DNA from 3 places in the Vibrio atlanticus genome. Region 3 is predicted to be linked to each of the others. Evidence: predicted binding sites of a transcription regulator. Region 3 holds the regulator's gene; each other region holds the start of a gene.

Region 1 (3,288 bases), 1.2 Mb from region 3:
AGCCCTGCTGCGTTTACTCAAGGTGATGCGAGCCATGTGCTGAGTTACGCCAAAGAGTGGCTTCCTGCGGCTAACCGTTCCGGTGAACGCAGTGGTGAATTCAATCGTGCATTGGATGATTATTTGTTGGGGGCGACGTACCCGTTAGAACTCGACTTGGTTGAGTTACAGCGTTTTTGGCGTTTGCCAGTGCAGTACTTCTTTAATCGCCGCCTAAAAGTGGTATTTGAGCCGCCACTTCCTGTGATGGAAGACGATGAGCCATTTGTACTTAATGGTTTAGAGAGCTTCCAGCTCAAAGATGCGTTGCTACAAGTGTTGCTGGATCACCCTGAAGGGGCGGATGAAGCGGTGCGACTGTTTGTCTCTGAGCAAAAAGCACAAGGTCGATTACCTGTTGGCGCTTTTGGTGATATCGAATTTGAAACCAACCGCGTTCAAGCAGAAGACTTAGCCAAAGAGATTCGATTTGTGAGCGGATCACCGCAACAAGATCTCGAAGTGAATATCGAATTTGATGTGTTAGGCGAAGGTAAGCCTGTTCGCTTGATGGGTTGGTTAACTCAAAACTATCAATCAGGTCTAGTTCGTTTCCGTAGCGGCAAAATACGCTCTCAAGATTATTTGGCAGCGTGGGTTGATCATCTATGTTGTGCAGTGATGGGACACGGAAAGACGACCCATATTATTGGCTACGACAGAAAAGAGGGCGTGGTTCATCAAACGCTACAACCTATCGGCGATGCGCAGCAGGCGAAGAGTTTGCTGGCTGAATTAGTCCGACTGTTTTATCAAGGCATGACTGCACCATTGCCTTATTTCCCGAAAACCGCATTGGCTGGTGTTGAAGCGGGCTTTAGTCGTGGTAAGTGGGTCGATGACGAAGAAAAGTCGCTCAAGAAAATGGCCGATACCTTTAATGACAGCTTCGCCTTTACGGGTGAGGGGAGAGATACTTACATCTCACGTATTTGGTCTAAATGGGACGATGAGTTGGCTGCTGAGTCACGGATGTATTCAACGCTTGTGTTACAGGCGGCAAGGTTGGCAGCTGCCGATCTGGAAGATCAGGAGTAAGTGGCTGTGATCGGCAAGATCAATAGCGTGCGCGCGAAATTAATGAAAAACGAACGAGAGTCGCTGGTCAGCATTTGGGATGCTTGCTTTCAAGGTGAAGGGAATCGAAGTGAAGGGAAGCAAGGTACAGGAAATAAAGTGGCCGCCAGTAAATCATTATTAGTGTAGGGCGTTCGCTGTACGGCCACAGGTCAGAGGGACCATTATTCTGTGGTTCAAAGTAGGCAATGAGTATAAAACTCGAATCGCGCTCCTGAACTCGTGGGCGCATAGTAGCGAGGCGATCTGAATTGATCCGTGAGAGAGATCGCACTAACTATTAACAAATTAGCGTAGGACGTAAATTGAATGACGTTTTCCACGCTAGGTCACATTTATAGCAATAGTCACATTTTTAACAGACTCATCTATCAAAAGGCAGTAAGGCATGACGACCACAAGCAGTGTTCAGGTAATCGCTCCAAAAACACTCGATACCATGACGTTTCCACTTCATGGCGCGCGTTTAATTGAAGCATCGGCGGGTACGGGTAAAACATTTACTATTGCTGGCTTGTATTTGCGCTTACTGCTGGGGCACGGCACTGCTGCGCCGCAAGGTGATCTGACGGAAGCCACTCGACACCATGAGCCACTAACTGTAGACCAAATTCTAGTGGTGACCTTTACCGAAGCGGCTACCGCTGAGCTGCGAGATCGTATCCGTGCTCGAATCCATGATGCACGGATTGCGTTTGCACGTGGGCAAAGTGACGACCCAGTGATTGCGCCTTTGTTACAAGCCATCGATGATCATGCTGGCGCAGCTAAAACTCTGCTTAACGCTGAAAGACAAATGGATGAAGCAGCGGTCTACACCATTCACGGTTTCTGTCAGCGAATGTTGACTCAAAATGCCTTCGAGTCTGGAAGCCGCTTTGATAATGAATTTGTGACCGATGAAAGCCACCTAAAAGCACAAGTGGTTGCCGACTATTGGCGTAAACAGTTCTACCCATTGCCAATTCAATTAGCAGGTGAGGTTCGTAATATCTGGGGTTCTCCCGCTTCTCTATTGGCTGACGTAAATCGTTATCTGACGGGTTCTCCACTAAAGCTAACCGTCGAAGCAATGTCGGGCGACCTGCAAACTCTGCACAATCAAAACCTAGATAAAGTGAAGCAACTTAAGGCGTTGTGGTGCGAATCCGAAGCGGACTTTTTGGCTTTGATTTCAGGTTCAGATGTGAACAAGCGTAGCTACACCAAGAAGTCTTTACCGACTTGGTTAGAAGCGGTCACGGCATGGGCGCAGAGCGACACTCATGATTACCAGTTTCCAGATAAACTAGAGAAGTTCTCACAAGCCACGTTAATTGAAAAAACACCGAAAGGCACTGCACCTCAGCACGCCGTTTTCGAAGCGATTGAGGAGTTCTTAGACTCTCCTGCAGATCTGAAAGCTCCGTTATTGGCACATGCGATCACCCACTGTCGAACCATGCTAGCCAAAGCCAAGCAGCAGAAGCAGTGGTTATCATTTGATGACTTGCTGACTCAGTTATCTGCGTCGATTGATGTGGATGAGCAATCATTGCTGGTGGAAAGAATTCGCACACTCTACCCGGTTGCGATGATCGATGAATTCCAAGATACCGATCCGCTGCAATACAGTATTTTTAGCCGAATCTATCTCGATAACCCGCAATGTGGCTTGTTTATGATCGGTGACCCTAAGCAGGCTATTTATGGCTTCCGTGGCGCAGATATCTTTACCTATATCAAGGCGAGAAACCAAGTTAGTGCTCACTACACTTTGGGTACTAACTGGCGTTCAAGTGCCGATATGGTCAGTGCAGTAAACCAAGTGTTTATGAATTCGGACAGTCCGTTTATCTACGATCAAGATATTCCATTCCTGCCTGTTGCTGCCAGTCCATCGGCTGATAAGCGCCAATGGGTGATGAAGGGAGAAACTCAACACGCACTGACTTTTTGGCTACAAGCTGCTGAAGACAAGCCATTACCGAAAGACGAATATCACAAGGCAATGGCTGAGGCGACGGCGAGTCAAATTCAAACCATTCTGACCGCTTCTCAAAACCAGCAAGCCTATTTTGATAACGGCAAAAAACAACATGCCGTGAATGCGGGTGATATTGCTGTTTTGGTTCGAACCGGTAGTGAAGGTCGCTTGATTAAGAACGCGTTGTCGGAACAAGGCATTGCGAG
Region 2 (3,288 bases), 1.5 Mb from region 3:
TCACCGACGAGTTTAGTTCTCTGATCAACAGAATTTAAAACGCCAGACATACAACACCTTAGTGACAAATAATAACTGTGGCTACAATAGCCTAATTCGATAGGTTAAAGCAAAGCGCAAATACACAGATGCTTAAACTAAGTACAACAAATGCTGTTATACATAGTTTAAGTGCATGGAAAGGGTTCAAGGAAGGCTAAAAACGATAAAAAAAGGGTTAGCCTTCAATCACTTTCATTAACAATTGGCCATCATATAAAGCTTGTTTAACAAGCGCAGCACCTGGCATGGTGGCTTGTTTATAGAATCGAGATTCCACCAGCTCTAAATCTTGATGGTAAACCGATAAACTCTGCTCTTCGATACACTTTTGAATCGCAGGATACAACACGCTTTTAGCCTGATTGATAACACCACCTATCAAGATTTTCTCAGGATTGAAAAGGTTGATCACAATCGCTATCGCGGCACCTAAGTAACGACCTAACTGTTCTATCACTTCAACAGCCAGTGGATCACCATCAGCAGCAGCAGCGCAGATCTGTTCAATTGTGACATCTTCAAACGCCGTTAGTGATGATGCTTCACCATTAGCCAACCGTTCTTTGACTTGCTCACGGAGAGCCTGTGAACTCGCAACCGTTTCTAAACAGCCATGATTACCACAATGACAAAGCTTGCCTTGTTTATCGATCTGAATATGACCCAGCTCACCGATGTTACCGTGGCGACCTTGCAATACTCGGCCGTCGAGAATGATCCCTGCGCCTACACCGTGGTGAATCGAGATCAAAACGGAATTATCGTTATCTTGAGAGTGACCAAACAGCTTCTCTGCTAATGCCCACGCTCGGGTATCATTGGCAATAAAGACAGGTAGACCTGTTTCTTTGTAGATCTCAGGACCCAACGCTAAGTTTTTAACGTTGTAGTGTGGCATCTGCAACACAATTCCCTGCTCAGAATTCACAAGCCCCGGTAGCGTAACCGCAATACTTGTTACCCTATCGAGTTGCTCTGCATAAGTTTGAAAAAACTCATCAATTTCATGCAGAAGACGCGCAAGTACATCGTCTTGGTCACGTTCATGAATATCAATCTTAGTATCGATAAGTACATCGCCGCCCAACTCATGGAGCGCGATAGTGAGATACCCACGACCAAGACGCATCGACAGAAACTGCCAACCTTCGTTATTGGTTTGCAGACCGACAGCAGGGCGCCCACGAGTCGTGGCTTCTTGAACCGTCGTTTCGTGAATAAGGTGAGCTTCAATGAGTTCACGGGTAATTTTAGTAATACTCGCCGGAGCCAACTCACTTTGCTTGGACAGATCGATACGAGAAATAGGACCTTTAAGGTCAATTAGTTTATATACACGACCAGCATTGACCTGTTTGATATGATCAATATGGCCCGGTTGAGCCATGTACATTTTACGCTCCAGAAATCATCAACGCGGTAATTTTTTTACTTTGCGAAGTAATTGTGAAGTCACTTGGTATATCGCCGTGACCAGTATCACGTATATACATGAATCTTTGTGTATCGAGTCAAATAGTTCGAGAAAAATTAGTACCGACATCGATAAATTGAGACTTAATTTTCTTAATGAAACATCGTTATTGAGTCCTGAATACAATAATTGGATACAAATAAAGAAATATCCTTCTAGCTCCCAATAAATAATCAATTAATGCATATACTTAATTAAGGCGCGTTGACCTTTCGTGGTTAAACTTTGTTCGAGATAAAAGCGTTTTAATCGCGGCGAGGGAGAAGTAGCCTAGTCATTCTAAGCAAATCTCCCTCAACAAAGAGTAAAACGCTTTTTGCGGGGGCGCCCAGCTCGAACCCTTCGGGCAGCGTTTGCTGGTCATTTCTACTACGTTATCGGCTTCTCATGTAGGCTAGCTACACATCAAAGCCTCTGCCTTGTATAAATACCCAGCAACTCGCTGCAAAAATCAGCTCGAAAGATCAACACGCCCTAGTCTTTTAAAAGATTACTTGGCCTCACTCTAGGAGTATTCATGACAGCCGAATTAAGAAAAACGAAAATCGTCACAACGCTAGGCCCTTCTACTGATAAAGGTAACGTGCTTGAAGAGATCATCAAGGCCGGTGCCAATGTCGTCCGTATGAACTTCTCTCACGGCACTAGCGACGACCATATACAACGTGCAGAAAATGTCCGAGCAATAGCCAAAAAACTTGGTACTCAGATCGCTATTCTCGGTGACTTACAAGGTCCCAAGATTCGAGTGTCAACATTCAAAGATGGCAAAATCCAACTTGCCGTTGGTGACCAATTTACTCTCGACAGTAGCCTTGGTTTAGGCGAAGGCAACCAACAAGCGGTCGGCCTTGATTATAAAGAATTACCTAACGACGTTTCAGCTAACGACATCCTGCTGCTAGACGATGGTCGTGTACAGCTAAAAGTAACCGAAGTGGAAGGTTGTCGCGTTCATACCGAAGTCATCATTGGCGGCCCTCTCTCGAATAATAAAGGCATAAACAAGAAAGGCGGCGGCCTGTCCGCAGAAGCGCTGACAGAAAAAGACAAGCGCGACATCGTCACCGCCGCACAAATCAAAGTGGATTACCTCGCGGTGTCTTTCCCACGCAACGGCGAAGACATGCACTACGCTCGTCAACTCGCACGTGAAGCAGGTTTAGAAGCTCACCTTGTAGCAAAAGTAGAGCGAGCAGAGACGGTAGCCACTGTTGAGAACATGGATGACATCATAATGGCCTCAGATGTGGTCATGGTGGCTCGTGGTGACCTCGGAGTCGAAATTGGCGATCCTGAATTGGTCGGAGTACAAAAGCAGCTTATACGCCGTGCTAGAGCGCTTAACCGAACGGTGATCACCGCAACCCAAATGATGGAATCGATGATTTCAGCGCCAATGCCAACCCGTGCCGAAGTCATGGACGTTGCCAATGCGGTACTTGATGGAACAGATGCGGTCATGCTTTCAGGTGAAACAGCTGCAGGTGATTACCCGGTCGAAACCGTAAAATCGATGGCTGAAGTGTGTATTGGTGCTGAGAAAATGGCGGGGATTAACAACCAATCCAATTACCGAATTGACCGCACGTTTGTGACCGCCGAAGAAACCGTTTCGATGGCGACTATCTACTCGGCAAACCATATGGAAGGCATTAAAGGCGTAGTCACTCTCACTGAATCAGGCCGTACTGCACTGATGATGTCTCGTCTAAGTGCAGATATGCCTATCTACGCACTATCTCGTAACGAAGGAACACTTAATCGCTGTA
Region 3 (3,288 bases):
CGCTACCAATCGCTAGAGCAAGCAGTTGAACTGGCTAATGACACGCGCTTTGGTTTGTCTGCTGGCCTAGTTTCAACCGACGATTCGGAGTGGGAATACTTCGTTGACCATATCCGTGCGGGTATTGTTAACCGTAACCGCCAGCTAACAGGCGCAAGTGGTGATGCACCATTTGGTGGCCCGGGTGCTTCAGGCAACCTACGCCCAAGTGCTTACTACGCGGCTGACTACTGTGCTTACCCAATGGCGTCAATGGAAGGTGGTGAAACTCAACTGCCAGCTACGTTTAGCCCAGGTATTGAGCTGTAGTTTTGGTTCTTAAGCTTTAACTTGATGAATCATAAGCTTATGAGCTCTAGGTTCATGAGTAACAGATTCATTGATTGATTGTGTAATAAGGAAGCGGTGTTATCGCTTCCTCTTTTCACCCACGTCCGACACCTCGATTGGGCGGTAGATAATAATAGAACAAGTATGTCACAGGCTGATGGCTGCTGACTCTATGTCCAGCCTCTCCCTTTCTAATCCAAATTACTAGCTTGCTAGAACCTCTGACAAGGAGTCACCATGACGCCCGATCTACTCTTTAAATCACTATGGGACGATTACATTCACAGGCTTTGTCCATCGGCTGAGAAAGTACATCACTTGCTGAAAGAAGACGAAGCCCTGATTAACGATCACATTGCACTGCGTACTTTCAATGTTGCACCGCTAGGTATTGAAACACTGGCTAAACCTTTCCTTGAGTTAGGTTACAAGGCGTGTGGCGATTACTTATTTGAGAGCAAGAAGCTAGTGGCTAAGCACTACGAGCACCCAGATCCAAACCAACCAAAAGTGTTCATTAGTGAGTTGAAGGTCGAAGAGTGTTCAAGTGACCTGCAACAGATCGTTGCTAAGTTGGTTGAGCAAGTGGATGCTAGCAAACTGCAAGGTCATGAATTCTTGTTTGGTGGTCGTCTTTGGGATTTGAGCTTCGCAGATTTCCAAGTGCTAGCAAAAGAGAGTGAGTACGCTTCTTGGCTAGCCGCTCATGGTTACGGTGCAAACCACTTTACGGTGAGTGTGAACCAGTTAAATAAGTTCGATGAAGTGCAGGCCGTGAATGACTATCTGAATGAGTCGGGATTCACTATCAATGTATCTGGCGGCGAGGTGAAAGGCTCTCCAGAGGTCTTATTAGAGCAATCATCAACAATGGCAGATAAAGTCCCAGTTTCATTTGTTGAAGGCAATGAGATGATTCCTGGCGGCTTCTATGAGTTCGCTAAGCGTTATGCGATTGCCAATGGTGAGCTTTATACCGGATTTGTCGCGGCATCAGCTGACAAGATCTTTGAAAGCACCAACGGTTAAAGAAAGATACGAGCACGGGCTTTGCCCTAGAGGTGCGGGTACGCTTCGCTTCGAGATACTTTAGAATAGTGAAGTCCGATTTCTAACTTTGCTTCCCGCATCTGTTCTCTAGATATTTAGAAAACAAAAAAGCCACCAAATTCGCATTTGGTGGCTTTCAAATTTTTGGCTCAGTTAATCGAGATTAACGAGTGCCGTATACCACGATAGTCTTACCGTGTGCAGAAATTAGGTTCTGCTCTTCTAGCATCTTCAAGATACGACCTACGGTCTCACGAGAACAACCAACAATCTGGCCAATCTCTTGACGAGTGATCTTGATTTGCATGCCGTCAGGGTGAGTCATTGCATCTGGCTGTTTTGCTAGGTTTAGTAGCGTTTGAGCGATACGACCTGTTACGTCAAGGAACGCTAAGTCACCAACCTTTTGGCTAGTTACTTGTAGACGGTTTGCCATTTGCGATGAAAGACGCATTAGAATATCTGGGTTCACTTGGATAAGTTGACGGAATTTCTTGAAAGAAATCTCAGCCACTTCACAAGGAGATTTTGCACGAACCCATGCAGTACGCTCTTGGTCTTCTTCGAACAAGCCAAGCTCACCGATGAAGTCGCCTTGGTTTAGGTAAGAAAGAATCATTTCCTTACCTTCTTCGTCTTTGATAAGAACTGCCACAGAACCTTTAACAATGTAGTACAAGGTTTCTGCCTTTTCACCAGCATGAATCAAAGTACTTTTTGAAGGGTACTTATGAATATGACAGTGTGAAAGGAACCACTCTAATGTTGGATCGGTTTGGGGTTTACCTAGAACCATAATATCTTACTTCCTCTGCAGGGTATGCTTGCCGCTTTCCATATTTTAGCTAAGCCTGAATTGACGTAGCTAGGATAAGAGCACTCGTTGAGTGCTGCAAGCTATCTTGTGTTTCGTTTAAGAATAGTATCCTTTTTCAGGTACTATTTCTTGATTTTAATCGTGACCAAGCTACGATTTTTTACGCAAAATTGTGCACATGATCACGGTATGAAAAGTAATCAACCAGAATGTTGTTTTGTTAGCCTATTTTACCGGTTTCTATAAGTTGTTGCAGGATCGGCCTTACAATGAGCTCCATAGCAAAACTCATCTTGCCTCCTGGCACCACAAGTGTGTTATGACGTGACATAAATGAGCCATCAATCATAGCCAACAAGTAAGGAAAATCGACGTTTTTGATGCCGCGCAAACGTATAACCACGAAGCTTTCGTCTAAACTTGGGATCCCTTTTGCATTCAGTGGATTTGATGTATCTACGGTAGGGACACGCTGAAAGTTGATATGAGTTCGCGAAAACTGCGGGGTAATGTAGTTAAGGTAATCATCCATTGAGCGAACAATAGAATCCATCACCGCTTCGCGAGAGTGACCACGATCGCGTGTGTCACGAACGAATTTCTGGATCCACTCCAAGTTTACGATAGGTACCATGCCGATAAGCAGATCGACGTGTTGAGAAACATTGATGTCACCATCGACTACGCCACCGTGAAGACCTTCGTAGAACATCACATCCGAGTTTTCAGGGATCTCTTGCCATGGCGTAAAGGTGCCGGGCATTTGATTGTAAGGCACGGCTTCATCGAAGGTATGCAGATAGCTACGGACTTTTCCCGTGCCTTCATTGCCGTATTGACGGAAGAAATCTTCTAATGCACCAAAATCGTTAGCTTGTGGACCAAAGTAGCTGATGTGCTTACCTTGCTCGCGCGCCTTACGGATCTCGACATCCATCTCTGGTCGAGTGAAGCGATGGAAACTATCCCCTTCAACCCAAGCTGCCTTCACGTCCATCATATTGAACATTTTTCGGAAGGCTTCTGAGGTAGTGGTGGTGCCGGCTCCAGATGAACCCGTCACCGCAATAATTGGATGTTTAGCGGACATG

The links. Region 3 encodes CRP, which controls carbon source genes, mostly activating them, when cyclic AMP is high. Its sites were predicted from a motif close to TGTGANNNNNNTCACA; they were not measured.
Region 1: a site for CRP is predicted at 1,374-1,389, ahead of recB (exodeoxyribonuclease V subunit beta). Genes of this name have one in related genera too.
Region 2: a site for CRP is predicted at 1,511-1,526, ahead of mlc (sugar metabolism global transcriptional regulator Mlc). Genes of this name have one in related genera too.

What each region holds. Positions count from the first base shown of each region.
Region 1 covers NZ_AP025460.1:807,945-811,232, forward strand. The annotation lists gene recC (exodeoxyribonuclease V subunit gamma) at 1-1,077, shown strand, start outside; gene OCV30_RS03680 (hypothetical protein) at 1,084-1,245, shown strand; gene recB (exodeoxyribonuclease V subunit beta) at 1,505-3,288, shown strand, end outside.
Region 2 covers NZ_AP025460.1:1,187,517-1,190,804, reverse strand. The annotation lists gene OCV30_RS05500 (chemotaxis protein CheV) at 1-50, opposite strand, end outside; gene mlc (sugar metabolism global transcriptional regulator Mlc) at 218-1,435, opposite strand; gene pyk (pyruvate kinase) at 2,034-3,288, shown strand, end outside.
Region 3 covers NZ_AP025460.1:3,118,737-3,122,024, reverse strand. The annotation lists gene astD (succinylglutamate-semialdehyde dehydrogenase) at 1-309, shown strand, start outside; gene OCV30_RS14125 (DUF1338 domain-containing protein) at 568-1,359, shown strand; gene crp (cAMP-activated global transcriptional regulator CRP) at 1,544-2,176, opposite strand; gene OCV30_RS14115 (phosphoribulokinase) at 2,418-3,287, opposite strand.